One region of the Streptosporangium sp. NPDC048047 genome, then DNA from elsewhere that is predicted to be linked to it. Evidence: riboswitches for the same ligand, from Rfam matches in the RefSeq annotation. Region 1 holds a riboswitch; the other holds the start of a gene.

Region 1 (15,917 bases):
TCTCCGTGGCGGGCCGTACGGCGCGCGTCATCGACGGCCACACCCGCCTCGGCGTGGCCGCCGGCGACCACGCCGCCATCGTCTGGCCGCTGCTGTGCGGGCTGGCCAAGGCCAAGTACCACCTGCTGCTGTGCGAGCCGGTCACCGGGGAGCAGGCCGAGGCGATGGGCCTGGTCAGCCTGTGCGTGGACGACGACCAGGTGCACGAGCGGGCACTGGAGGTCGCCGTACGGCTGGCCGCGGGCTCGGCCGAGGCGATCCGGCTGACCAAGTACGCGCTCAACAACTGGCTGCGCCTGGCCGGTCCCTCCTTCGACGCCTCCCTGGCCATGGAGTTCCTCGGCTTCACCGGCCCGGACGTGGCCGAGGGGGTGCGGGCCGTACGGGAGCGTCGCCCGCCGAGGTTCACCTGAGGGCCCGCACGGGCACCCCCGGGAAAGATCCCTCAAGGAGAGCCCGGCGGGCCCGGAGAGCCGTCCCTCGGGCCGCCGAGGGCCGCCCCGCCGGGATCAGCCGACCGGTTCGGCGTCCGCCGAGGGAAGACGCCCGGCGTGCCGCTCACCCAGGGCCGCCAGACCGGGCGCGAAGATGTGCCGGGCCACGGTCCGGGTCACCTTGGCCTCGTCCGCCCCGGCGTCCGTCTCGAAGACCGCCGACCACTCCACGAACGCCCGGCCGGTGTCGGTGACGGGGCTGACCCGGTAGACCGCCCGGTACTCCCGGACCGGCAGGGGACTCTCCAGGATCTCGTAGGCCGCCGAGCGGGAGTCGTCGTCGAGGGTGAGCAGCCGCTCCCGGAAGATCCCTCCCGCGCCCTCGATCCGGCGCACCGTGCCCGGACCGCCCTCGCCCTCCTCGAACACGCAGGAGGAGATCCCGGGCAGCCACTCGGCGAGGTTCCCGAAGTCCCTCAGGTAGGTCCACACCTCGTCCGCGGAGGCGTCGATCACGGTGCTGGCGTAGGCGGGCATCGGCTGCTTCCCCTCGTCGTCCGGTCCGGCGCTCTTCGCCGTCGTCGGGGCCCGGCGCCGGCCGCCGGGTCCGAGGGGAGTCTGCCCCCGGCGGCGGCCCCGCAACCGGGTCAGAAGCTCCTGGGCAGCCCCAGCACCCGGGTGGCCAGATGGTTGAGCAGCATCTCCTCGGCGACCGGGGCGACCTTGCCGACGCGGGCGTCGGCCAGCAGCCGCGCCACCGGGTACTCCAGCGAGTAGGCCATGCCGCCCAGCGTCTGGAACGCCCGATCGGCGGCATCCCACGCGGCCCGCGAGGCGGCCAGCTTGGCGATGCCGGCCTCGGTCCCGCAGGGCAGCCCGGCGTCGAACAGCCAGGCGGCCTTGTGGACCATCAGCCTGGCCAGCTCGATCTCCGCCCTGACCTCGGCGAGGGGGAAGGCGACGGCCTGGTTGGCGCCGATCGGCCGGCCGAAGACCTCCCGCTCCCCGGCGTAGCGCACGGCCACCGACAGGGCGACCTCGGCGGCGCCCAGCCCGCCGGCGGCGAGCAGGATCCGCTCGGGGTTGAGGACGTCCCACAGCACCCGCGACCCCTGGTCCACCTCGCCCACCACATTCGCCGCCGGCACCCGCAGGCCGTCGAGGAAGACCGTGTTGGAGGGGGTGGTGTTGGCGCCCATCTTCGGGATCGGCTGGTAGGACAGCGATCCGGCGGCGACCGCCTCGGGCACGTTCACCAGCAGGACCGTCAGACCGTGGCTGCGCGGCTCCGCCTCGGCGGCCGGGACGGTCCGGGTGACCAGCAGCATCCAGGTCGCACGCTGCACGCCGGTGATCCAGACCTTCCGGCCGTCGACCACGAACTCGTCGCCGTCGCGCCGGGCGGAGGTGGAGATGCCCAGGGAGTCGGATCCGGCGTCGGGCTCGGTGAGGGCGAAGCAGGTCTCCACCTCGCCGGTGGCCAGTTTCGGCAGCAGCTCCTCGCGCTGCCGGGGGCTGCCGTGCCGGGCCAGGGTGAGGGCGCCGAACCCCGGGGTGAGGACGTAGGTGAACGCCGAGCCGCCGGCCGCGCCGGACGCCGACAGGGCCTCGGTGGCCACGGCCAGCTCCAGCAGGCCCTGGCCGCCCCCGCCGTACTCCTCCGGTACGGCCAGGCCGAGCCAGCCGCCCCGGGCCAGGTCGTCCCAGACCTCCTGCGGCCAGCGTTTCTCGGCCTCGCAGCGCTGCCAGTAATCGAGGTCGTAGCGGGCGCAGACGTCTGAGACGCCGCGCCGGACGGCGAGCGCGCTCTCGGGAAGGGTGAAGTCCACGGGCGATCAACTCCATTCCGGTCGCGCGATCTTAGAACGAGGTTCTGTTCCCGATCCAGTGCCACGCGCCCGACGCCCGCGCCCCGCCCGTCTCCCCGGAGCCCGCGCCCGCCGTCCGTCCCCGTCCGGGCCTCCCAGGCTCCGGGTCCGCCTCCGGCGTGCCGCTCCGCCCCTTTCCGGGCCTCCGCCCCTTTCCGGGCCTCCGCCCCGCCGTACGGGCTCAGCCGGGACGGCCCGCCCCGTCGGCGGGGCGCGGCCGGCGCGCGTGGTAGACGAAGGCCGGCGGCAGGTTGCCCCACACGGTCCGGCCCGCCACGAGCTCCTCGAAGGAGGCCGTCAGGAGCCGCCGGAAGCGCCGGGCGGGCGGCAGGTGACGGACGAAGCCGTAGGCGAAGGTGGTGAAGGCCGCGTCAGGCCCCATGGCCGAGCGGACCGCCTCCAGCAGCCGCACCTGGAGGCCGTCGGGGAACGACGCCCACGGCAGGCCGCTCACCACCACGTCGGCGCCGGCCAGCCCGCGCTCTCTCAGCAGGAAGGGCAACTGCGCCGCGTCGGCGGCGACGACGTCGACCTCGGGGTGCCGGTCGGCGAGGAGCCCGGCCATCCGGGGGTTGATCTCCACGGCCAGGTGGTGCCCCCGGCCGCCCAGCCGCCGCTGGATCTCCGCGGTGAACACGCCCGTGCCCGCACCGAGCTCCACCACCACCGGGTCGCCCCGGCGGGGGATCGGCGCGGTCACCGCCTCGGCGAGCCGGCGGGAGCTGGGGGCCACCGCCCCGACGGTCGCCGGGGAGCGCATCCACTGCCTGAGAAAGAGTGCGGCGTCACTGCTCATGCTGTGCACCATAGGCGGTGTGAGGTCCGAAACCGCCCCAACGGCTGGCCGGATCCCGCGGCCACTTGGAGGAGGCGACCGCCCTTCCGGAGGAGGACTTCTCCCTCGTCAAAGCCTATACCGTGCATGTATGCGACTCCGTGACATGCCGTATGAGATCCCGTGACCCGTCTGCGGCCCCGAAGCCCGGCGGCACGGTGACCGGCACGGGACGGCGCGGCTGGGCCGTGGACGTCTGCCTGGCCGTCGCCGCGGTCGCCCTGGACCGGCTCGTCTCCGGCGGCGCCTACCTCGGCGGCACCGTCCCGGCGCTGATCACCTGGGGGTTCGCCCTGCTGGCCGGGGCGCCCATGGGGTTCGTCCGGCGGTTCCCCCTGACGGTCTGCGCCTTCCTGGCGGTCTTCCTCGTCGTGTGCGACCAGCTCGGCGCCTACACCGCCAACACCACGCAGATCCTGCTGACCGTCGCGGCGGGCGTGGCCGCCCACCGCGGCGGCCGGCGCCGCGCCATGGCCGCCGGGATCCTGACGGGGGCCGCCACCGCGGTCAACGTGGCCGACCCCGGGATCGCCCTCACCGCCGCCTCCTGGTACGTCCCGGTGATGGCGGGGGTCGTCCCCGTGGCGGTCGGCCGCTACCTGCGCCACCCCATCGAACCGATGACCGGGGTGGAGCACCGTCCCGGCCTCGACCTGCTGCTCGCGGGCGGCGGGGTGGCCTTCATGGTGCTCGGCACCTGGACCAGGTGGCACGACGGGCCGCTGCCGGTCTGGGGGGCGGGCTGGTTCGTCATCTGCTACGGCCTCACCGCCGGGATGACGCGCAACCTGCCCGGAACGGCCTTCGCCGTACAGGCGTTGCTGGTGCTGGTGGCCGACCGCGTCGCAGGCTTCGCCGCCGGCCCCGCTCAGAGCCTGTTCCTCGTCACACTGGGCGTGTTCGCGATGCGGGCCTCCTGGTCGTGGGCCGGCGTCGCCTACGTGACCGCCTCCGCCGTCATAGCGCTGAACCTCGTGGGGGACGAGTTCTCCCCGGTCACCCCGACCGGAGTGGTCGCGCTGCTGGCGATGGTCGCCGCACCGGTCGTCATCGGCCGCTACGTCGGCATCCGGCGGGCCACGACCGAGCTGCGGCTGGCGATGGCCGAGGAGGCCAGGCTGCTCACCGCCGAACGGGCCCGGGCCGACCTGCTGGCCGAGCGTGAGCGCATCGCCCGCGACGTCCACGACATCGTCGCCCACCACGTCGGGGCCATGGTGCTGCGGGCCGGAGCCGCCGGGTACGCCGCCCCGACGGGCCCGGTGGCCGAGGCGCTGGCCGACATCCGCGCCACCGGCCACCAGGTGCTGGAGGACCTGCGCGGCCTGCTCAACGTGGTGCGCGACCCGGACCTCGTCCACCCGCCTCTGCTCGACCCCGAGGACGTCGTGCGCGAGGCCGTGGAGCGGATGAACGCGGCCGGGCTGCGGGCCGAGCTGCGCCTTGACCCCGAGGTGACGCGGCTGCCCCTGGTGAGCCGGGCCTCGGCGGCCCGGATCGTCCAGGAGGGGCTGACCAACGTCCTCAAGCACGCCGGCCCCGGCACCGCCGTCGCCGTCGAGCTCGCCGTGACCGGCGAGGGGCTCGCGGTGAACGTGGCCAACGACACACCCCCGCGCTCCTCCGCGCGTCCGGGAGCACCGCGGGCCCAGGAGAGCCCGGAGGCCGGGACGCGGGGGCTCCGTGAGGACCTGCCCGGGGCGGGACAGGGCGTCGCGGGGATGCGCGAGCGGGCCAGGGCGCTGGGCGGCCGGCTGTCCGCCGGTCCCGACGACGCGGGAGGATGGCGCCTGGCGGTGACGCTCCCCGCCGACCCCGCCGACCCGGCCGGCGGGACGGGACGGAACGGATGGACGGGCCGGGCGGGCTGGAACAGGGTGTGCCACGAGGACCGGGCGGTCCCGGAGGAGGCAACGTGATCAGGGTGGTCGTCGCCGACGACCAGGCGCTCGTGCGCGCCGGCGTGCGGATGCTGCTGGAGGCGGCCGGTGACATGGAGGTCTGCGGGGAGGCGGTGGACGGCGCGCAGGCCGTACGGCTGGCCGAGGGGCTGCGCCCCGACGTGACGCTGATGGACCTGCGCATGCCCCGGATGGACGGCCTGGAGGCCACCCGGCGCGTCCTCGCGGCCTGGCCCGCGGCCCGGATCGTGATCCTCACCACGTTCGCCGAGGACGAGAACGTCTACGCCGCGCTGCGCGCCGGGGCGATCGGTTTCCTGGTCAAGGACGACGAGCCCGGCCGGATGGTCGACGCGGTGCGCCGGGCGGCCACCGGCGAGCCGCTGCTCGCCCCCTCGGTGCTGCGCCGCGTCGTGGAGCGGGCGCTGGCCGCCGAGGAGCAGGCCGCCGCGCACGTCCCGGCCGGTCTGACCGACCGGGAACTGGAGGTGCTGGCGCTGGTCGGGACGGGCCTGTCCAACGCCGAGATCGCCGACGCGCTGCACGTGGGCGTCACCACGGTCAAGAGCCACGTCTCCACCGCCATGGACAAGCTGGGCGTGCGCAACCGCACCCAGGCCGCGGTGGTCGCGCACCGGATGGGGCTGGTCGACGCCGGTTTCCGGCCGGTCGGGCATCCGCCCCGGGGCGGAGCCGCGCATCCTCCCCGGGGGTGACGACGCCGCGGCCCCCCGCCGCCACGATGTGTCCTGAATCGTTCACCCGAGGAAGGACACTCCCCATGCAGGAGGTCATCACCCGGCCGGCCACGGCGGACGGCCGTCCCGTCCCCGCCGGCCTGCTGTACGGCCTGCGCGTCCTGGTCACCGCCCAGGCGGCCGGCCTGATCGTCGCGGCCTCGTTCGCCGGCCAGGCCGTACGCGGCGGGGAGGAACTGGCCGAGACGCACGTCATGGCCGGGATGGTGGTGCACCTGATCGCGCTGCTGCAGGTCGTCGCCGCCGTGCTGGTCTGGCGGCCCGGCCGGGGCGCCGGCTGGCCCGCCCTCGCCAGCCTGGCCCTGCTGTTGATCGGCCTGGGCCAGCACTTCAGCTGGGAGATGCTCGGCACGCACGTGCCCAGCGGGCTGGCGCTGTTCGGCCTGACCGTGGCCGTGCTGATCTGGGCCTGGTCGTCCCGCGCGGCGGTGCGCCGCTCCTGACCCGCCCCCTGCCGGGGGGCAGGCCGCGAACCGTATCCCCAACGGGGATACGGTTCGCGCATGCCCCGCACAGGTAGGGTCGGCATCAAGTACGGGAGGGGAGACATACCGGTGAATCCGGAAGCATCGGATACCGAGGACCGCGTCTGGACGGTCCCCAACGCGCTCAGTCTGGCCAGGCTCCTGGGGGTGCCGGTCTTTCTGTGGCTGGTGCTGGGGCCCAAGGCCGACGGCTGGGCCGTCGGACTGCTGATGCTGGCCGGCTTCTCCGACTGGCTGGACGGCAAGATCGCCCGGGCGTGGAACCAGACCAGCAGGCTCGGCCGCCTGCTGGACCCGCTGGCCGACCGCCTCTACATCCTGGCGACCCTGCTCGGCCTGGCCATGCGCGGCATCATCCCCTGGTGGCTGGCGCTGGCGATCCCGCTGCGCGACGTCATGATGCTGGGCATCCCGCCCATCCTGCGCCGCCTCGGGTACGGCCCGGCGCTGCCGGTGCACTTCCTCGGCAAGGCCGCCACCGCCAACCTGCTCTACGCCTTCCCCCTGCTGTTCCTGGCCCACCACGACACCTGGTACGCCGATCCGGCCCGGATCGTCGGCTGGTCGCTGGCCATCTGGGGCACGGGCCTGTACTGGTGGTCCGGAGTGCTGTATTGGGTACAGGTGCGGCAGCTCGTCAAAGGAGCCAAACGCCTTAAGAGGTGATTCGTGAAGGCCGTCGTGATGGCGGGCGGGGAGGGGACACGGCTCCGGCCGATGACCGCCAACCAGCCCAAGCCCCTGCTCCCTGTGATCAACCGGCCGATCATGGAACACGTGCTGCGGCTGCTGCGGCGGCACGGGTTCACCGAGACCGTCGTCACCGTGCAGTTCCTGGCCGTCCTGGTGCGCAACTACTTCGGCGACGGCGACGAGCTCGGCATGAGCCTGCACTACGCCACCGAGGAGATGCCCCTCGGGACCGCCGGCAGCGTCAAGAACGCCGCCGACAAGCTCCGCGACGAGCCGTTCCTCGTGATCTCCGGCGACGCCCTCACCGACATCGACCTGACCGACATGGTGCGCTTCCACCGCGAGAACGGCGCGATGGTCACCATCGGCCTCAAACGGGTGCCCAACCCCCTGGAGTTCGGCATCGTCATCGTCGACGAGCACGGCCGGGTCGAGCGCTTCCTGGAGAAGCCCACCTGGGGCCAGGTCTTCTCCGACACCGTCAACACCGGCGTCTACGTGATGGAGCCGGAGATCCTCGACGAGATCGCCTCCGGCGTGCCGGTCGACTGGTCGGCGGACGTCTTCCCGCGGCTGCTGGCCCGCGGCGCCCCGCTGTACGGCTACGTCGCCGACGGCTACTGGGAGGACGTCGGCACCCACGAGAGCTACCTCAAGGCCCAGGCCGACGCCCTGTCGGGCCGGGTGAAGCTCGACATCGACGCCTTCGAGGTCTCGCCCGGCGTCTGGGTGGCCGAGGGGGCGTCCGTGGACCCCGACGCCGTGCTCAAGGGCCCCCTGTTCGTCGGCGACTACGCCAAGGTCGAGGCCGGGGCCGAGCTGCGCGAGTACACCGTGCTGGGCAGCAACGCGGTGGTCCGCGAGGGCGCCTTCCTGCACCGGGCGGTGGTCTGCGACAACGTCTACGTCGGGCCCGGCGTCCACATGCGCGGCTGCGTCGTCGGCAAGAACACCGACCTGATGACCGGCGTCCGGATCGAGGAGGGCGCCGTCGTCGGCGACGAGTGCATCATCGAGGCCGGCTCCTACGTCTCCTCCGGCGTCAAGGTCTACCCCTTCAAGACCATCGAGGCCGGCGCGGTGGTCAACACCAGCGTCATCTGGGAGCCGCGCGGCCAGCGCAACCTCTTCGGCCCGCGCGGGGTCTCCGGGCTGGTCAACGTCGAGATCACCCCCGAGCTGTGCGTACGGCTGGCCAGCGCCTACGCCACCACGCTCAGCAAGGGCGCCTCCGTCGTCACCTCCCGCGACTCCTCCCGCGCGGCGAGGGCGCTGAAGCGGGCGGTGATCAGCGCGCTGAACGCCAGCGCCATCAACGTGCTGGACCTGGAGGCCACCCCGCTGCCGGTGTCGCGCTTCCACACCGCCCGGGAGAACGCGGTCGGCGGCATCGCGCTGCGCACCACCCCCGGCGACCCGCAGAGCGTGGACATCGTCTTCATGGACGAGCACGGCGCCGACCTGTCGCAGGCGGCCCAGCGCAAGCTCGACCGGGTCTTCGCCCGCCAGGAGTTCCGGCGGGCCTTCCCCGGCGAGATCGCCGAGCTGCGCTTCCCGCCCCGGGCGGTCGAGGACTACACCCACGAGCTGCTGCGGCACGTGGACATGCGGGGGGTCCGCGACGCCGACATGAAGATCGTCGTGGACTGCGCGGGCGGCACCTCCGCCCTGGTGCTGCCGAGCCTCCTCGGCCGGGTCGGGGTGGAGGTGCTGACCGTCAACAACCGGCTGGACGAGGCCTCGCCCACCGAGACCCTCGCCGAGCGCCGCCGCGACCTGCAGCGGCTGTCGGAGCTCGTCAGCTCGTCCCGGGCGGCCTTCGGGGTGCGGTTCGACCCGGTGGGGGAGCGGATCGCCCTGGTGGACGAGCTGGGCCACCTGATCAGCGAGGAGCGCGCCCTGCTGGTGGTTCTGGACCTGGTGGCCGCCGAGAGGTGCGCCGGCCGGGTGGCGCTGCCGGTCACCACCACCCGGGTGGCCGAGCAGGTCTGCCGTTTCCACGGCGTGCAGGTCGAGTGGACCGCCACCGCGGTCGACGCGCTCACCGGCGCCGTCCGGAAGCAGGAGATGATCTTCGCGGCGGACGGGCGGGGCGGCTTCGTCGTGCCTGAGTTCGGGCCCACCGTGGACGGCCTGGCCGCGTTCCTGCGCCTGCTCGGACTGGTCGCCAGGACCCGCCTGTCGCTCAGCCAGATCGACGCCAGGATCCCGGAGGCCAAGCTGCTGCGCCGTACGGTGCCGACGCCGTGGGCCGCCAAGGGGGTGGTGATGCGCTCGGTCATCGAGGCCGCCCAGCACCACCGCATCGACACCACCGACGGGGTGCGGGTCGTCACCGACGACGGGGCCTGGGCACTGGTGCTGCCCGACCCAGCCGAGGCCGTGACCCACCTGTGGGCCGAGGGCCACGACGTCGACACGGCCCAGGGCCTGCTCGAACACTGGGCAAGAGTCGTAGAGGACGCCACCGGCCTCTGACCGCGAGGGCGCCGGTGGTCTGGACCCGCTCGGGGGCGCCGGTGTCTGGACCCGCGAGGGGGCGCCGGTGTCTGGACTGAGGAACGGAGGAGCGGAGCGACGGAGTGACGAGGGAAGACACCGGGTCAAGAGCCCCGAGCCGCGACGCGCAGCGTCGCCATAAGAACAGCGTCGCCATCAACACAGCCGCGACACGCAGTGTCGCCATATTATGGACCGGGAGTACCACCCGGCGGTAACTTTGTCCCGACCGAACCCGCGGTCGAGCGTCGGCCTTGATCTTTGCGTCTCATTGGTGTATGTTGCGGCATTCGCAGTCAGAGAAAATACTTGAGAAGCGAAGAAGCGAGGCGCGCATCCCTGAGCACCGTTGCCGCGTCTTCGCGGTAGGAGGCCGAGCCGATCGATGCCGAGCGTCTACTGCACGCAGTGCGGGCACCCCAACCCTGAGGACGCCCGTTTCTGCTCCCAATGCGGTTCGCCGCTGACCAAGTACGAGTCACCCGGAGACAGCACGTCCACCATCTCCCTCTCCGGGATCGAGGCGTATGAGGCGGAGACCGGAGAGACGCTTCTCGCCGAGCGGCAGGCCGTCGAGCAGTTGCCCCCGGGCACGGCTCTGCTGGTCGCCATGCGCGGTCCCAACGCCGGCAGCCGCTTCCTGCTGGACAGCGACCTGACCACCGTGGGGCGTCACCCCGAGAGCGACATCTTCCTGGACGACATCACCGTCTCGCGCCGTCACGTGGAGTTCTACCGGCGCGGCGGCGGCATGTTCACCGTCCGTGACGTCGGCAGCCTGAACGGCACCTACGTCAACCGTGAGCGGATCGAGGAGGTGCCGCTCTACGGCGGGGACGAGGTACAGATCGGCAAGTTCCGGCTGGTCTTCCTCACCCGCGGCGCCTCTGGAGGATGATGAGCTCGCAGGCCGCTCGTGCGCACATGAGCATCGGGGAGGTGCTCGCCCTGCTGCAGGGCGAGTTCCCCGACGTCAGCATCTCCAAGATTCGCTTCCTGGAGGGCGAGGGGCTGATCGAGCCGGAGCGCAGCCCCTCCGGCTACCGCAAGTTCACCTACGCCGACGTCGAGCGGCTCCGCTACATCCTCAGCGAGCAGCGTGACCGCTACCTCCCGCTGCGCGTGATCAAGGACCGGCTGGAGGCGGCCGACCGCGAGGAGCGGCCGGTCGCCCCGCCCCGGGCCCTGCCCGACGAGCCGGTCAGGGAGGTCCGCCTCACCCGCGCGGAGCTGCTGACCGCCGCCTCGCTCTCCGAGGAGGCCCTGACCGAGCTGGAGGACTTCGGCCTGGTGGAGGCCGTGGCCCGCCGCTACGACGCCGATGCCCTGGCGGTGGCCCGCAGCGTCGGCGCCCTGGCCGCCTTCGGCCTGCACGCCCGCCACCTGCGGGCGGTCAAGGCCGCCGCCGAGCGCGAGGCCGGCCTGGTGGAGCAGGCCATCGCCCCCCTGCTGCGCCGCCGCGGCCCCGGGGCGATCGCCGAGGCCGATGAGACGGCCCGGGAGATATCCGGGCTCCTGCTGGAATTACACGCCTCGTTGCTGCGTTCCGGCGTTCGAGGGGCCCTGGGCCGGTGAGCCCTGGCCGGACGGCCGAAGTCCCCCGGATGTTACGTTGAACGAACCGGTCGAAATCCAGCGAAGATGGAGCAGCCCGTGTTGCAGATGGAGGTCGTGGGCGTTCGGGTTGAGATGCCTTCCAACCAGCCCATTGTTCTGCTCAAGGAGGCACATGGGGAGCGCTATCTGCCGATCTGGATCGGCATGACCGAGGCCACGGCGATCGCCATGGCCCAGGCCGACGAGCCGCCACCGCGGCCGCTCACCCATGACCTCTTCCGCGACGTGCTCGACGCCTTGGACGTCCAGTTGACCACCGTCAACATCGTCGCCCTCCGGGACGGCATCTTCTTCGCCGATCTCGTGTTCTCCAACGGGACGGAGGTCAGCGCCCGCCCGTCGGACTCGATCGCCCTCGCGTTGCGCACCGGCGCCCGCATCTTCGCCAGCGAGGACGTGGTCGCCGAGGCCGGGGTGATCATCCCCGACGACCAGGAGGACGAGGTGGAGAAGTTCAGGGAGTTCCTTGACACAATCACGCCCGAGGACTTCGGCCGCGCGGGGTAGGTATTTCGGTGCATTTACGCTTCACGACGCGCCGGGTGGGGTCGTTGACTGGGCTTGGCCCCGAGCCTACGGTGCAAGTGAACCCCGGGGCCGCGCGTAAACCCCCAGATCAGGCCGCGGGATGAGAGAAAGCCGGAGGTCCGCGTGGCGGTCAGCAGCGGCGAGGGTAGAAACGCCGATCAGGATGACCCGAAACGGCGCGGGGAGGCCTGTCAGCGCGCGGGCGAAGAGGGTCTGCTGTTCGACGGGGCACCGGTGAGCCCGCCCGCCGACGTCGGTTACCGCGGCCCCACCGCCTGCGCCGCCGCCGACATCACCTACCGCCAGCTCGACTACTGGGCCCGCACCGGGCTCGTCGAGCCCACGGTCAGGGCCGCCCAGGGCTCAGGTTCCCAGCGACTGTACGGCTTCCGCGACATCCTCGTCCTCAAAGTCGTCAAACGCCTCCTCGACACCGGCGTCTCCCTCCAGCAGATCCGCATCGCCGTACAGCACCTCCGTGACCGCGGGGTCAGCGACCTCGCCCAGATCACCCTGATGAGCGACGGCGTGAGCGTCTACGAGTGCACCTCGCCCGACGAGGTCATCGACCTCCTCCAGGGCGGCCAGGGCGTCTTCGGCATCGCGCTGGGCCGCGTCTGGCAGGAGGTGGAGGGCTCCCTGGCCGATCTGCCCGGCGAGCGGGCGGAGGCGTCCCAGAGCCCTTTAGGAGATCATCAGGCGGATGAGCTGGCCCGCCGTCGCAGAGCCCGGCGAACCGGGTAAAGTTGGTCTGGCCGCAGACACCGTGCGGGAGAGACCCCGGCTCGACCGGGGCGCCGAAGGAGCAAACCTCCCCGGAATCTCTCAGGCACCCTGTACCGCACGGACGAGGCGACTCTGGAAAGCAGGTGCGCCCGCCAGGCGTGTCTCACCGACGGTGAAAGCCCTCCCCGGCGGGGAAGGTGAAGCTCTCAGGTGGAGATGACAGAGGGGGAGACCCGGCATACGCCCGCGCTCAGCGCCGGTCTCCACCAGCCTCGGGAGGCTTTCCATGACCGACCTGTCACCGCTCGGTGAGCTCAGCTCCCCGCCTTTCTCCACCCGTCACATCGGCCCGGCCGACGCAGACCAGGCCCGCATGCTGGAGACGGTCGGCTTCGCCTCCGCCGCCGACCTCCTCGCGGTGGCCGTGCCGGAGGCGATCCGTATCGCCGACCGGCTCGACCTCCCCCCGGCGGCGAGCGAGCCGGAGGCCATCGCCGAGCTGCGCTCCCTCGCCTCCCGCAACACCGTGCTCACCTCGATGATCGGCCTGGGTTACCACGACACGATCACCCCGGCCGTCATCCGCCGCAACCTCCTGGAGAACCCGGGCTGGTACACCGCCTACACGCCCTACCAGCCGGAGATCTCCCAGGGCCGCCTGGAGGCCCTGCTCAACTTCCAGACGGTCGTGGCCGACCTGACCGCCCTCGACGTCGCCGGGGCCTCCCTGCTCGACGAGGCCACCGCCGTCGCCGAGGCGATGACCCTGGCCCGCCGCGCCGGCAAGGCCGCCTCCAACGTGTTCGTCGTCGACGCCGACGCCCTGCCGCAGACCAAGGCCGTGCTCGCCACTCGCGCCGAGCCGCTCGGCATCGAGCTGGTCGAGAGCGACTTCACCGCCGAGCTGCCCGACTGCTTCGGCGTGCTCGTGCAGTACCCGGGCGCGAGCGGCCGGATCAGGGACTTCCGTTCCGTCGCCGACGCCGCCCACGCCCGCGGCGCCCAGGTCGTCGCCGCCGCCGACCTGCTGGCCCTCACCGTGCTGACCGCCCCCGGTGAGATGGGCGCCGACATCGCGGTCGGCTCCACCCAGCGGTTCGGCGTGCCGATGGGCTTCGGCGGCCCGCACGCCGCCTACATGGCGGTCCGCGACGGCCTGCAGCGGCAGATGCCCGGCCGCCTGGTGGGCGTCTCCCAGGACGCCGACGGCCGCCCCGCCTACCGCCTCGCGCTCCAGACCCGCGAGCAGCACATCCGCCGCGAGAAGGCCACCAGCAACATCTGCACCGCGCAGGTGCTGCTCGCGGTGATCGCCGGGATGTACGCCGTCTACCACGGCCCCGAGGGGCTGCGCAGGATCGGCCGCCGCGTCCACCGCCACGCCGTCGTCCTCGCCGAGGGCCTGCGCCAGGGCGGCGTCGAGGTCGTCCACGACGCCTTCTTCGACACCGTGCTGGCCCGCGTCCCGGGCCGGGCCGCCGAGGTCGTCGCCGCGGCCCGCGACAACGGCGTCAACCTGCGGCTCGCCGACGACGACCACGTCGGCGTCTCCTGTGACGAGAGGACCGAGCCGCCGCACATCGAGCGGGTGCTGGCCGCCTTCGGCGCCGGCGGCGCGGTCCTGGCCGACCTGGACGCCTCCGCCCACGACGCGCTGCCCGCCACCCTGACCCGGACGAGCGACTTCCTGACCCACCCGGTCTTCCACAGCCACCGCTCCGAGACCGCCATGCTCCGCTACCTGCGCAGGCTGCAGGACAGGGACATCGCGCTCGACCGGTCGATGATCCCGCTGGGCTCGTGCACCATGAAGCTCAACGCGACCACCGAGATGGAGCCGATCACCTGGCCCGAGTTCGCCGGCCTGCACCCCTACGCCCCCGCCGAGCAGGGCGCCGGCTACACCGAGCTGATCGGGGAGCTGGAGGGCTGGCTCGCCGAGGTCACCGGCTACGACGCCGTGTCGATCCAGCCCAACGCCGGTTCCCAGGGCGAGTTCGCCGGCCTGCTCGCCATCCGCGCCTACCACCGGGCGCGCGGCGAGTCCGGCCGCGACGTCTGCCTCATCCCCTCCTCCGCGCACGGGACCAACGCCGCCAGCGCCGTCATGGCCGGCATGCGGGTCGTCGTGGTGGCCTGCGACGACGACGGCAACGTCGACCTCGGCGACCTCGCCGCCAAGATCGAGAAGAATCGCGACCGGCTCGCCGCGATCATGGTGACCTACCCGTCCACGCACGGCGTCTACGAGGAGGGCATCACCCGGATCTGCGAGCTGGTGCACGAGGCCGGCGGCCAGGTCTACGTCGACGGCGCCAACCTCAACGCGCTGGTCGGCCTGGCCAAGCCGGGCGAGTTCGGGGCGGACGTCTCCCACCTGAACCTGCACAAGACCTTCTGCATCCCGCACGGCGGCGGCGGTCCCGGCGTCGGGCCCGTCGCGGTCCGCGCCCACCTCGCCGAGTACCTCCCCGGGCACCCGCTGCGCGACGGCTCGCCGGTCGGCCCGGTCTCGGCCGCGCCGTACGGCTCGGCGGGCATCCTGCCGATCTCCTGGGCCTACATCCGGATGATGGGCGCCGAGGGGCTCCGGGCGGCCACCGAGCAGGCCATCCTGTCGGCCAACTACCTCGCCCGCCGCCTGGCACCGCACTACCCGGTCCTCTACACCGGCCGCGAGGGTCTGGTCGCCCACGAGTGCATCGTGGACCTGCGCCAGATCACCAAGGAGACCGGTGTGACCGTGGACGACGTGGCCAAGCGCCTCATCGACTACGGCTTCCACGCGCCGACGATGTCCTTCCCGGTGGCCGGCACGCTGATGATCGAGCCCACCGAGAGCGAGGACCTGGCCGAGCTCGACCGGTTCTGCGACGCCATGATCGCGATCCGCGGCGAGATCGCCAAGGTCGCCTCCGGCGAGTACGACAAGAAGGACAACCCGCTGCGCAACGCCCCGCACACCGCCGACTGCCTGGTCACCGACGACTGGGACCACCCCTACGGCAGGGTTGAGGCGGCCTACCCGGTGTCGTCGCTGCGCGAGGACAAGTACTGGTCGCCGGTCCGCCGTGTCGACCAGGCCTACGGCGACCGCAACCTGGTGTGCTCCTGCCCGCCGCTGTCGGCCTACGAGGACTGACCTGCTCATTGCGACACTGCGTGTCGCGGCTCGGGGGCTCTTGAGCCGGTGTTTTCCCTCGTCGCTCCGCCGCTTCGCGGCTGCGTTCCTCAGTCCAGACACCGGCGCCCCCGAGCATGCTCATGGCGATGCGAAGCATCGCAATGAACACCGCGGGACGCCCCGAGTCGTTAGGCTCGGGGCGTTTCCTTCACCCGGAGAGGACCCCGCATGCCAGAGGTGGACACGCGTCCCTTGGAAACGGCGCGCAGACTGGCCGAGGACGGCGATCTGGACGCCGCTGCGGCGATCTTCGCGGATCTCGCCGCCGACCCCGCCGGGCCCGACCGCGCCCAGGCGGCGGTGGGACTCGCGGTGGTGCTGGAGGAACGCGGCGACGTGGCCGGTGCCCGATCGGCCGCGCGCACCGCGCTGGCGACCGGGCATCCGGA
Region 2 (8,068 bases), on a different contig from region 1:
GATGTCCAGGCAGACCCGGATCTCGTGGCGGTCGCGGACGCCGGCCACGGCCGACTCGACGAGGTCCAGGTGGTCGGGGTGGTCGACCATGATCGTGATCTCCCGGGCCGCGCGGCCGTCGGCGGCCAGCTCGGCGAGCGCGGCGCGGTCGGCGGTGGGGTAGGCCACGAGCACGTCCCGCAGTCCCGTGGAGACGAGCCAGAGGGCTTCGGGGAGGGTGAAGGCCATGATCCCGGCGAAGCCGTCCATGGCGAGGATCCGTTCGAGGACGGGGCGGGAGCGGATCGACTTGCTGGCGACCCTGATCGGCTTGCCGCCGGCCCGCCGGACCATGTTCTCCGCGTTGGAGCGCATGGCCGCCAGGTCGAGGACGGCGAACGGGGGGTCCAGGTGCGCGGTGACCCGGTCGTAGCGCTGGCGGTCGTCCATGACGGCAGGATAACCCGGACCGGCCGAACATGAGCAGTATTCATGTCCATCGGGCGGCGGTAAAGTCTCCCGCCAGGGCGATCCCAAGATCATGAAAATGGCAGGTCGCGGCCCGCACGGGAGCTTCCGGCCGGTTAAGCCTGGAGGCGTGACGAGTAGCCTTCAGGAGACCTCGGCGGGGCTCGGGGGGACGACGGCCGAGGAACAGCAGCACGCCGCACGCCGCCGGGCGGTACGGCTGTTCCGCCCGGCGAGGAGCCCGGCCGGCGTGGTGGTCGCCCTGATGACGTCCACCGCGTTGTCGGCCGCCGCCGGGGTGACGGCCGGGATGGTGACGGACCACCCGCTGGGGCGGGTGCCGTACCGGAGAATCGCCACCGGGCCCGGCGCCGCCGCCTGGTCGGACCCCTCCGTGATCCTCGTCTCGATGGGCGCGATCGTCGCCGGCGCCGTGCTGCTCACCCTCGCGCTGCTGCCGGGGCGCACCCGGCTGGCGCCGCTGGAGACCTCCGACCCGCGGCTGTACATCGGCCTGACCAGGAGCGGGCTGCGCCGTACGCTCCGGGCGGCGGCCGAGTCGGTGGACGAGGTGACCGGCGCGCGGGTACGCCTCGGCGCGCGGGACATCGAGATCACGGTCATCAGCGGCGCCGAGCGGACCGGCCCCCTGCTCCGCCAGGTCGGCACGGTGGTGGGCGACCGGCTGGCGGGCCTGGGCGCGATCTCCGAGGGGGAGATCGTGGTACGGCTCCGCAAGCGGGGACTCTAGATGTCCGGCGGACGGGAGCGGCGGATGGACGGAGAGCGCGGATGAGGCCGTACCGGGGCAACCGCATCGGGCTCGCCGTCGTCGGGCTGGCGCTGGCCGCGGCCGGCCTCTACGGCTTCCTGCGCGGGGAGGGCAAGCTCCCCCGGCCGCGCGGGGAGCGCCTGCTGCCCCGCGGGCTGCCCGCCCGGGTGGCCGAGCACCCGTGGGCGGGGTGGGCGGCCGCGCTGCTACTGACGGCGCTGGCGCTGCTGTCGATCCTCTGGCTGATCCGGGCCGTGGGGCTGGGGCGACTGGGGAGCCGGAGCGGCAGCGCGACCGCCATGCTGGGGGTTGCGCTTAAAGAAATCGAAGGGCTCGCCCGGATCCGCGTCCGGTGGGTCAAATGCGACCGGCTGCGGATCTCGGTGACCTGCGGGCCGTCGTCGGACCTCGCGAAGCTCGTCGCGCGGCTGAACCGCGATGCGGTCGGCAAGGTGCGCCGGACGGTCGGAGATGACGATCTCGGGGCGGTCGTCCGGCTGCACGTCGGACGGCGCTGACCCGCCGGACCACGACCCGGCCGGTACGGCGGGCGGGTCGTGGTCCGCCCACGGATCCCGGTCTCCCAGGCTCGGGAAGGCATCGCGGGACGGGCTGAAGAACATGCCGGGACGCGCGTCGGCCGCCGCGGTGGCCGGGACCGGATGCACGAGCCGGTCGCTCCGCCCGGGCGCGGGGAAGGCCGGCACCTCCGGGCCGGACGCGCCCGGGGTCTCCTCATCCGCCGCACGAGACCTCCTGGCGGTCCGGGAGAAGGCCAGCCCGGCCGCCAGGCAGGCGAACGGCAGGGCGGGCACCACGTACCGGTGGTCGAAGGCCGCGATGAACGGCGGCAGCGCCAGCAGCGTCGCGCCGGCCGCCCACGGCAGCAGCACGGCGCCGCCGAGCCGCCGGACGCGCGCCAGGACGCCGACCAGGCCGATCAGCACGATCGCGGCGATGAACGGGCCGCGCAGATAGCCGTACCGCTGGTAGTCGCGGAGCAACCCGGCGTACGGCTCGGCCAGCACGGGCCGGCCCGAGACGCCCTGGTAGGCGGCGGTGATCTGCTCGGCCGTCCGGCCCCGGGAGGCGGCGCCCTCCGGGAAGGGCCTGGCCGTCTCCGGGAAGACGTAGGCGCTCTGCGGGCCGGGGGCGGGGTAGACGCGGCGGTTCCAGTCGAAGATGTGGGCCACGTCGGCCAGTCCGGTGCGCAGGAAGTCGAGGGGCTGGGCCCTGATGGCCTGGGCGGCGAAGTCGCCGGCGAGCCGGTCGCGCTCCGCCCAGCTCCCCTCGATCTCGTTCAGGGGGGAGGAGCCGTCCCAGATGTACGCCGGCGGGGCCTTGCGCTCGCTCACCGGCTCGTCCGGGCACAGGGTGGCCTCCGGACCGGCAGGCCTGATCTTCGGGCAGTCGGCGAAGGTGAGCGTGCGCGCGTACAGGAAGGCGTTGCCCCGGGTCAGCCCGTAGGAACCGTACTCGGAGTGGAACCAGGCGGCGTAGGCGCCCAGGCCCAGCGCGGCGGCCACGGCGGTGGCGGTGACCGCCCGCCAGCCGGCCCGGCGGATCACCAGGCAGACGAGGACGACGGCGGTCAGCGGCAGGCCGATCGTCCGGGTGGCGGTCGCCGCGGCCAGCAGCAGTCCGGCGAACAGGGCGGCCGGGACACCTGGCCGCTCCCGCCGCAGCAGCAGCGTGACGGCCAGCACCGCGAGGAACTCCATCAGGGAGTCGGCCATGACGAGGTGTTCGAGCTGGACCTGGTGGACGTCCAGCAGGACCGGCAGGGCGGCGAGCGTGGCGCCCCAGCCGGGCAGGCCGCCGGGGCGGCGCAGCACGAGGTATACGCAGACCGCCGTGGCCAGGCCGAGGAGGTGCTGGACGACGACGACGGCCGGCACGCTGGACAGGGGGTGCAGCAGCCACAGGAACAGCGAGTATCCCGAGGGCCGCGACTCCATGGGCCGTGGGTCGAGGCCGCCGTTGAGGTAGACGAAGGAGTCGGCCCAGAACCACAGGGCCGGGCGGTAGCCGAGCACGGCCAGGGCCCGCAGCGCGCCCCCGGCGAGCAGGGCGGCCAGGAAGACCCAGTGGGCGCCGAGAAGGCGGAGGAGGCGCGGGGAACGGCGGTCCGGACGTACTCCCGCTGACACCTTCCGACCTCCGGGTCCATCTCGGGTGGAAGGCTCCTGCGGCCGGAACCTCCGCGACGAGCCAACCAGCATAGGCCGCCCGGCGGAGATCAGGTGCGGAAAGGCGGCTTTTGCGCTGATTCTGCCGATTCTGATGATTCAACGGGCTTGCGCCGGAGACCTTCCCGCACGGTGACCTGCGGAGACGTGCGCACGCGGCCTGCGGCGGCGGCTCAGCACTCGATGACGTTCACCGCGAGGCCGCCGCGGCTGGTCTCCTTGTACTTGTCGAGCATGTCCCGGCCGGTGTCGCGCATCGTCTTGATCGCCTTGTCCAGCGGGACGAAGTGCCGGCCGTCTCCGCGCAGCGCGATCCGGGCGGCGGTGATCGCCTTGATCGAGGCCACCGCGTTGCGCTCGATGCACGGGATCTGCACCAGTCCGCCGATCGGATCGCAGGTCAGGCCGAGGTTGTGCTCGATGCCGATCTCGGCGGCGTTCTCCACCTGCTCCGGGGTGCCGCCCAGCGCCTCGGTGAGCCCGGCCGCGGCCATCGAGCAGGCCGACCCGACCTCGCCCTGGCAGCCGACCTCGGCGCCGGAGATGGAGGCGTTCTCCTTGAACAGCACGCCGATCGCCCCGGCGGTCAGCAGGAAGCGCACCACGCCGTCCTCGCCGGGCGTCGGCGTGAACCGGTGGTAGTAGGTGAGCACGGCCGGGACGATGCCCGCCGCGCCGTTCGTCGGGGCGGTGACGATCCGGCCGCCGGCCGCGTTCTCCTCGTTCACCGCCAGCGCGAACAGCGTGACCCAGTCCATCGCCTGCAGCGGGTCCTGCCCGGACGACTCGCCGCTGAGCCGCCGGTGGAGCTGGTGGGCCCGGCGGCGGACCTTCAGCCCGCCGGGCAGCACGCCCTCCTTGTCGATGCCGCGCCGCACGCACTCGCTCATGACGCGCCACAGGTTCAGCAGGTCGTCGCGGATCTCCTGCGCGGAGCGGCCGAACGCCTTCTCGTTCTCCATCATCAGCCCGGAGATCGACAGGCCGGTCTCGGCGCAGTGCGCCAGCAGCTCGGCACCGGTCGTGAAGGGGTACGGCACCGCGGTGTCGTCGGGCTTGATCCGGTCGGCGCCGGTGGCGTTCTCGTCCACCACGAACCCGCCGCCCACCGAGTAGTAGACCTTCTCGCGGAGCGGGTCACCCGACTCGGAGAAGGCGGTGAAGCGCATGCCGTTGGGGTGGCGCGGCAGCGAGATCTTCCGTTCGAAGACGAGGTCCTCGCCGATCACGAAGGGGATCTCGTGCGCGCCGTACAACCGGACGGTCCCGCTCTCGCGCATGGCGGCCAGCCGCTCGTCGACGGTGTCGACGTCCACCAGCTCGGGCTTCTCACCCGACAGGCCGAGCAGGACGGCCTTGTCGCTGCCGTGGCCCTTGCCGGTCAGCCCGAGCGAGCCGTACAGGATCGCCTCGACCCTCGCGGTCTTCTCCAGCAGCCCGTCCTGGGCGAGGCCGCGGGCGAACCTGTGCGCCGCGGCCATCGGGCCGCCGGTGTGCGAACTGGACGGGCCGATACCGATCTTGAAGAGATCGAAGACGCTGATCGCCATTGATCTGGTCCTTGCTTGCGTCGCCGCGACCACGCGAGCCCCCATGGCCCGCATGGTCACGGCACTGTTGGGAGGAGGTCAGGACTCACCGGAGGTGAGCACGCCGTACTCCTCGGCGGACAGGAGGTCCTCGGGCCGGCCCTCCATACGGACGCGGAAGAGCCAGCCCTCGCCGTAGGGGTCGCTGTTGACCAGCGACGGGTCGTCCACGACCAGGTCGTTGACCTCGACGATCTCGCCGCCCACCGGGGCGAAGATGTCGCTCACCGACTTGGTGGACTCGACCTCGCCGACCGCGTCGCCCGCGGCGACGGTGGAGCCGACCTCGGGGACCTGCACGTAGACCACGTCACCGAGCGACTCGGCGGCGTAGGCCGTGACGCCCACGGTGAGGGTCAGGCCGTCGTCGATGCCCGCGACCCACTCGTGCTCCTTGGTGTACTGCAGGTCATCGGGAATGCTGCTCACTTTTTCCTCCTGTAGAAAGGCAGGTCGACGACCTCGACCGCTTCATGGGTACCCCGGATGCTCACGGCCAGACCCTCGGAACGGTCACCGTCCACGTAGGCCATGGCGATGGGCCTGCCGAGGGTCTGGGACGGGGCTCCGCTGGTCACCTCGCCGACGACGGCGCCGTCACCGGCGACGACCACCGGGTAGCCGTGGCGGGGCACCCTGCGGCCGGTCGCGATCAGTCCGACCAGGCGGCGCGCGGGCGGGACGTCCCTGAGAGGCTCCAGGGCGGCCCGGCCGACGAAGTCGCCCGGTTTGTCAAACCTCACCACACGGCCGAGCCCGGCGTCGAACGGGGTCAGCCCGGACGTCAGCTCGTTGCCGTACAGCGGCATGCCCGCCTCCAGGCGGAGGGTGTCGCGGGCGGACAGGCCCGCGGGGATGAGACCGTGCGGGGCGCCCGCCTCGGTCAGCGCCGACCACAGCGCCTCGGCGTCACCGGCGGCGACGAACAGCTCGAAGCCGTCCTCGCCGGTGTAGCCGGTGCGGGCGATGAGCGCCCGGATCCCGGCGACGGTCGCGGGCAGGCCGGCGTAGTACTTCAGGCCGTCGAGGTCGGCGTCCGTGAGCCCGCCGAGGATGGCGCGCGAGTTCGGGCCCTGCACCGCGACCAGCGCGTACTCCTCGGAGCGGTCGTCCACCGCGGCGTCGAAGTCCTTGGCCCGATCGGTCAGCTCGGCGGCGACCCGGGGGTAGTTGGACGCGTTGGCGACGACCATGAACTCGTCGGCGGCCAGGCGGTAGACGATCAGGTCGTCCAGCACGCCGCCGTCCGGCGAGACGATCATGGTGTAGCGGGCGCGGCCCGGCTCCAGCGCCGACAGGTGGCCGACCAGCGCGTAGTCGAGGGCCTCACCCGCCTGCGGGCCGGTCACGAAGATCTCACCCATGTGGGAGAGGTCGAACAGGCCCGCCGCCTGGCGGACGGCGTTGTGCTCGGCGGACTCGCTGCCGTAACGCAGCGGCATCAGCCACCCCGCGAAGTCGGTCAGGGTGGCGCCGAGAGCCTCGTGGACACCGCGCAGCGGCGTGGGTCGTGACATGTTCGCACCTCAGGCAGGGGACGGATGAGAGCATCCTCCCCCTCTGTCATTGATGCCTGAGAGCTTCGCCCGATTTTTGCCGGACTTTCACCTTCGGCGAGGCCGTACGGCCTGCTTTCCAGAGGTCACCTACCCGCACGGTCCTTTGCCTTGAGAGGTTCGCGGGGAGGGCTTGCTCCTTCAGGGGTCCTGGCCTGGATGTCAGGACTCTCTCCCGCACGGGTTCATCGGTGCCGTGGCCAGCCTAACCGGCGGCACCCGCCGAGCGAAATCCCTCACGGGGACTCACCGGGAACTCACTGGGGACTCACGGGGACTCACCGGGGCTCGCGGGGGGCTCGTGGGGGACTCGCGGGGGGCTCGCGGGGAAACGTCCGTCTCCGCCCGGCCGTACGGCGGGGCGGCCGTGTCGCATGGGTTCCTTGCATAATCTGATGAATCGATGGACGACTTCTTCCGCGAGAGGATCCTTGAGACGGGACGGCTGCCGCTGTTCTGCTTCTTCGTCGCGCTGATCGCCGCGTTCGTGCTGACCAGGATCAACGTCCGGCTGATCCGGGCGAAGATCGGCTGGTTCGGGAACGTCGGCGTCGGCGACATGCACATCCACCACGTGGTGTTCGGTGTGGTGCTGACCCTGCTGGGCGGGGTGGCGGGGCTGGTCGTCTCGGGTCTCTCCCAGGGCTGGTACGCCGTGACGGCCGCCGTGTTCGGGGCGGGGGCCGCCCTGATCCTGGACGAGTTCGCGCTGATCCTGCACCTCCGCGACGTCTACTGGGAGGAGGAGGGGCGGGCGTCGGTGGACGCGGTGTTCACCGCGATCGCGATCACCGGCCTGCTCCTCACCGGTCTGCGCCCGCTGGGCTGGGAGAACTCCGACGGCACGCCGCGCGGGGCGTGGCTCACCGCCGGCGTCATCGTGGCGAACCTCGCGCTGGCCGTGGTCACCCTCCTCAAGGGGAAGATCTGGACCGGCCTGGCCGGCCTGTTCCTGCCGCCGCTGCTGATCGTGGGCGCGGTACGGCTGGCCCGCCCGGGCTCGCCGTGGGCGCACTGGTTCATGGCGCCCGGCTCCCGGCGGCCCCGGCCCCGGAAGATGGCCACGGCGGTGCACCGGGAGAGGCGCTGGCGGCGACCGGTCATCCAGGCGAAGATCGCCTTCCAGGAGTTCGTCTCCGGCCGGCACGACCTGCCCTCCACCCGCCGCCTGGTCAGGCTCCAGGAGCGCCACGAGCACCCCGCGGGTCAGGAGCGCGTCACGGGCCGGGAACGTGCCGCGGGCCGGGGACACCACGAGGGCGCCGCGGGCCGGGACGGCCGCGAGCACACCGCGAGCCGGGAGTGACCCGGCCGTGAGCGGACTTCCGTCCCGCTGGGAGGGCGTGGCGCACCGGGTGCCCGACTCCCTCGCCGACCTGCGCGGCCCCGCCACCGGGGTGGTCAGCCTGCCCGTCCACCTGGCCTGGTCGGGCCTGACCGAGTTCGACCTGGGGAACCGGCTGCTGCGGATGAGCCTTTACCGGACGGTCATCACCGGCGGCGGGCGCGAGGACG

What was found. Region 1 has a riboswitch for glycine ahead of gcvP (aminomethyl-transferring glycine dehydrogenase). Riboswitches for the same ligand answer to the same signal wherever they lie in the genome.
Region 2: linked by a shared signal. The riboswitch ahead of gcvT (glycine cleavage system aminomethyltransferase GcvT) and the one ahead of gcvP (aminomethyl-transferring glycine dehydrogenase) in region 1 are both predicted to bind glycine.

What each region holds. Positions count from the first base shown of each region.
Region 1 is NZ_JBEZNH010000083.1:10,802-26,718, forward strand. It holds gene AB0D67_RS36815 (enoyl-CoA hydratase/isomerase family protein) at 1-413, shown strand, start outside; gene AB0D67_RS36820 (SRPBCC family protein) at 510-971, opposite strand; gene AB0D67_RS36825 (acyl-CoA dehydrogenase family protein) at 1,082-2,263, opposite strand; gene AB0D67_RS36830 (methyltransferase domain-containing protein) at 2,484-3,098, opposite strand; gene AB0D67_RS36835 (histidine kinase) at 3,251-5,056, shown strand; gene AB0D67_RS36840 (response regulator transcription factor) at 5,053-5,754, shown strand; gene AB0D67_RS36845 (hypothetical protein) at 5,820-6,239, shown strand; gene AB0D67_RS36850 (CDP-alcohol phosphatidyltransferase family protein) at 6,351-6,947, shown strand; gene AB0D67_RS36855 (mannose-1-phosphate guanyltransferase) at 6,951-9,452, shown strand; gene AB0D67_RS36860 (FHA domain-containing protein) at 9,859-10,371, shown strand; gene AB0D67_RS36865 (MerR family transcriptional regulator) at 10,398-11,048, shown strand; gene AB0D67_RS36870 (bifunctional nuclease family protein) at 11,127-11,597, shown strand; gene AB0D67_RS36875 (MerR family transcriptional regulator) at 11,832-12,362, shown strand; glycine riboswitch at 12,378-12,470, shown strand; gene gcvP (aminomethyl-transferring glycine dehydrogenase) at 12,631-15,486, shown strand; gene AB0D67_RS36885 (hypothetical protein) at 15,697-15,917, shown strand, end outside.
Region 2 is NZ_JBEZNH010000005.1:153,731-161,798, forward strand. It holds gene AB0D67_RS06480 (amino acid deaminase/aldolase) at 1-429, opposite strand, end outside; gene AB0D67_RS06485 (DUF6286 domain-containing protein) at 578-1,198, shown strand; gene AB0D67_RS06490 (hypothetical protein) at 1,426-3,369, opposite strand; gene AB0D67_RS06495 (L-serine ammonia-lyase) at 3,582-4,958, opposite strand; gene gcvH (glycine cleavage system protein GcvH) at 5,037-5,426, opposite strand; gene gcvT (glycine cleavage system aminomethyltransferase GcvT) at 5,423-6,514, opposite strand; glycine riboswitch at 6,548-6,642, opposite strand; glycine riboswitch at 6,643-6,741, opposite strand; gene AB0D67_RS06510 (hypothetical protein) at 6,957-7,859, shown strand; gene AB0D67_RS06515 (hypothetical protein) at 7,867-8,068, shown strand, end outside.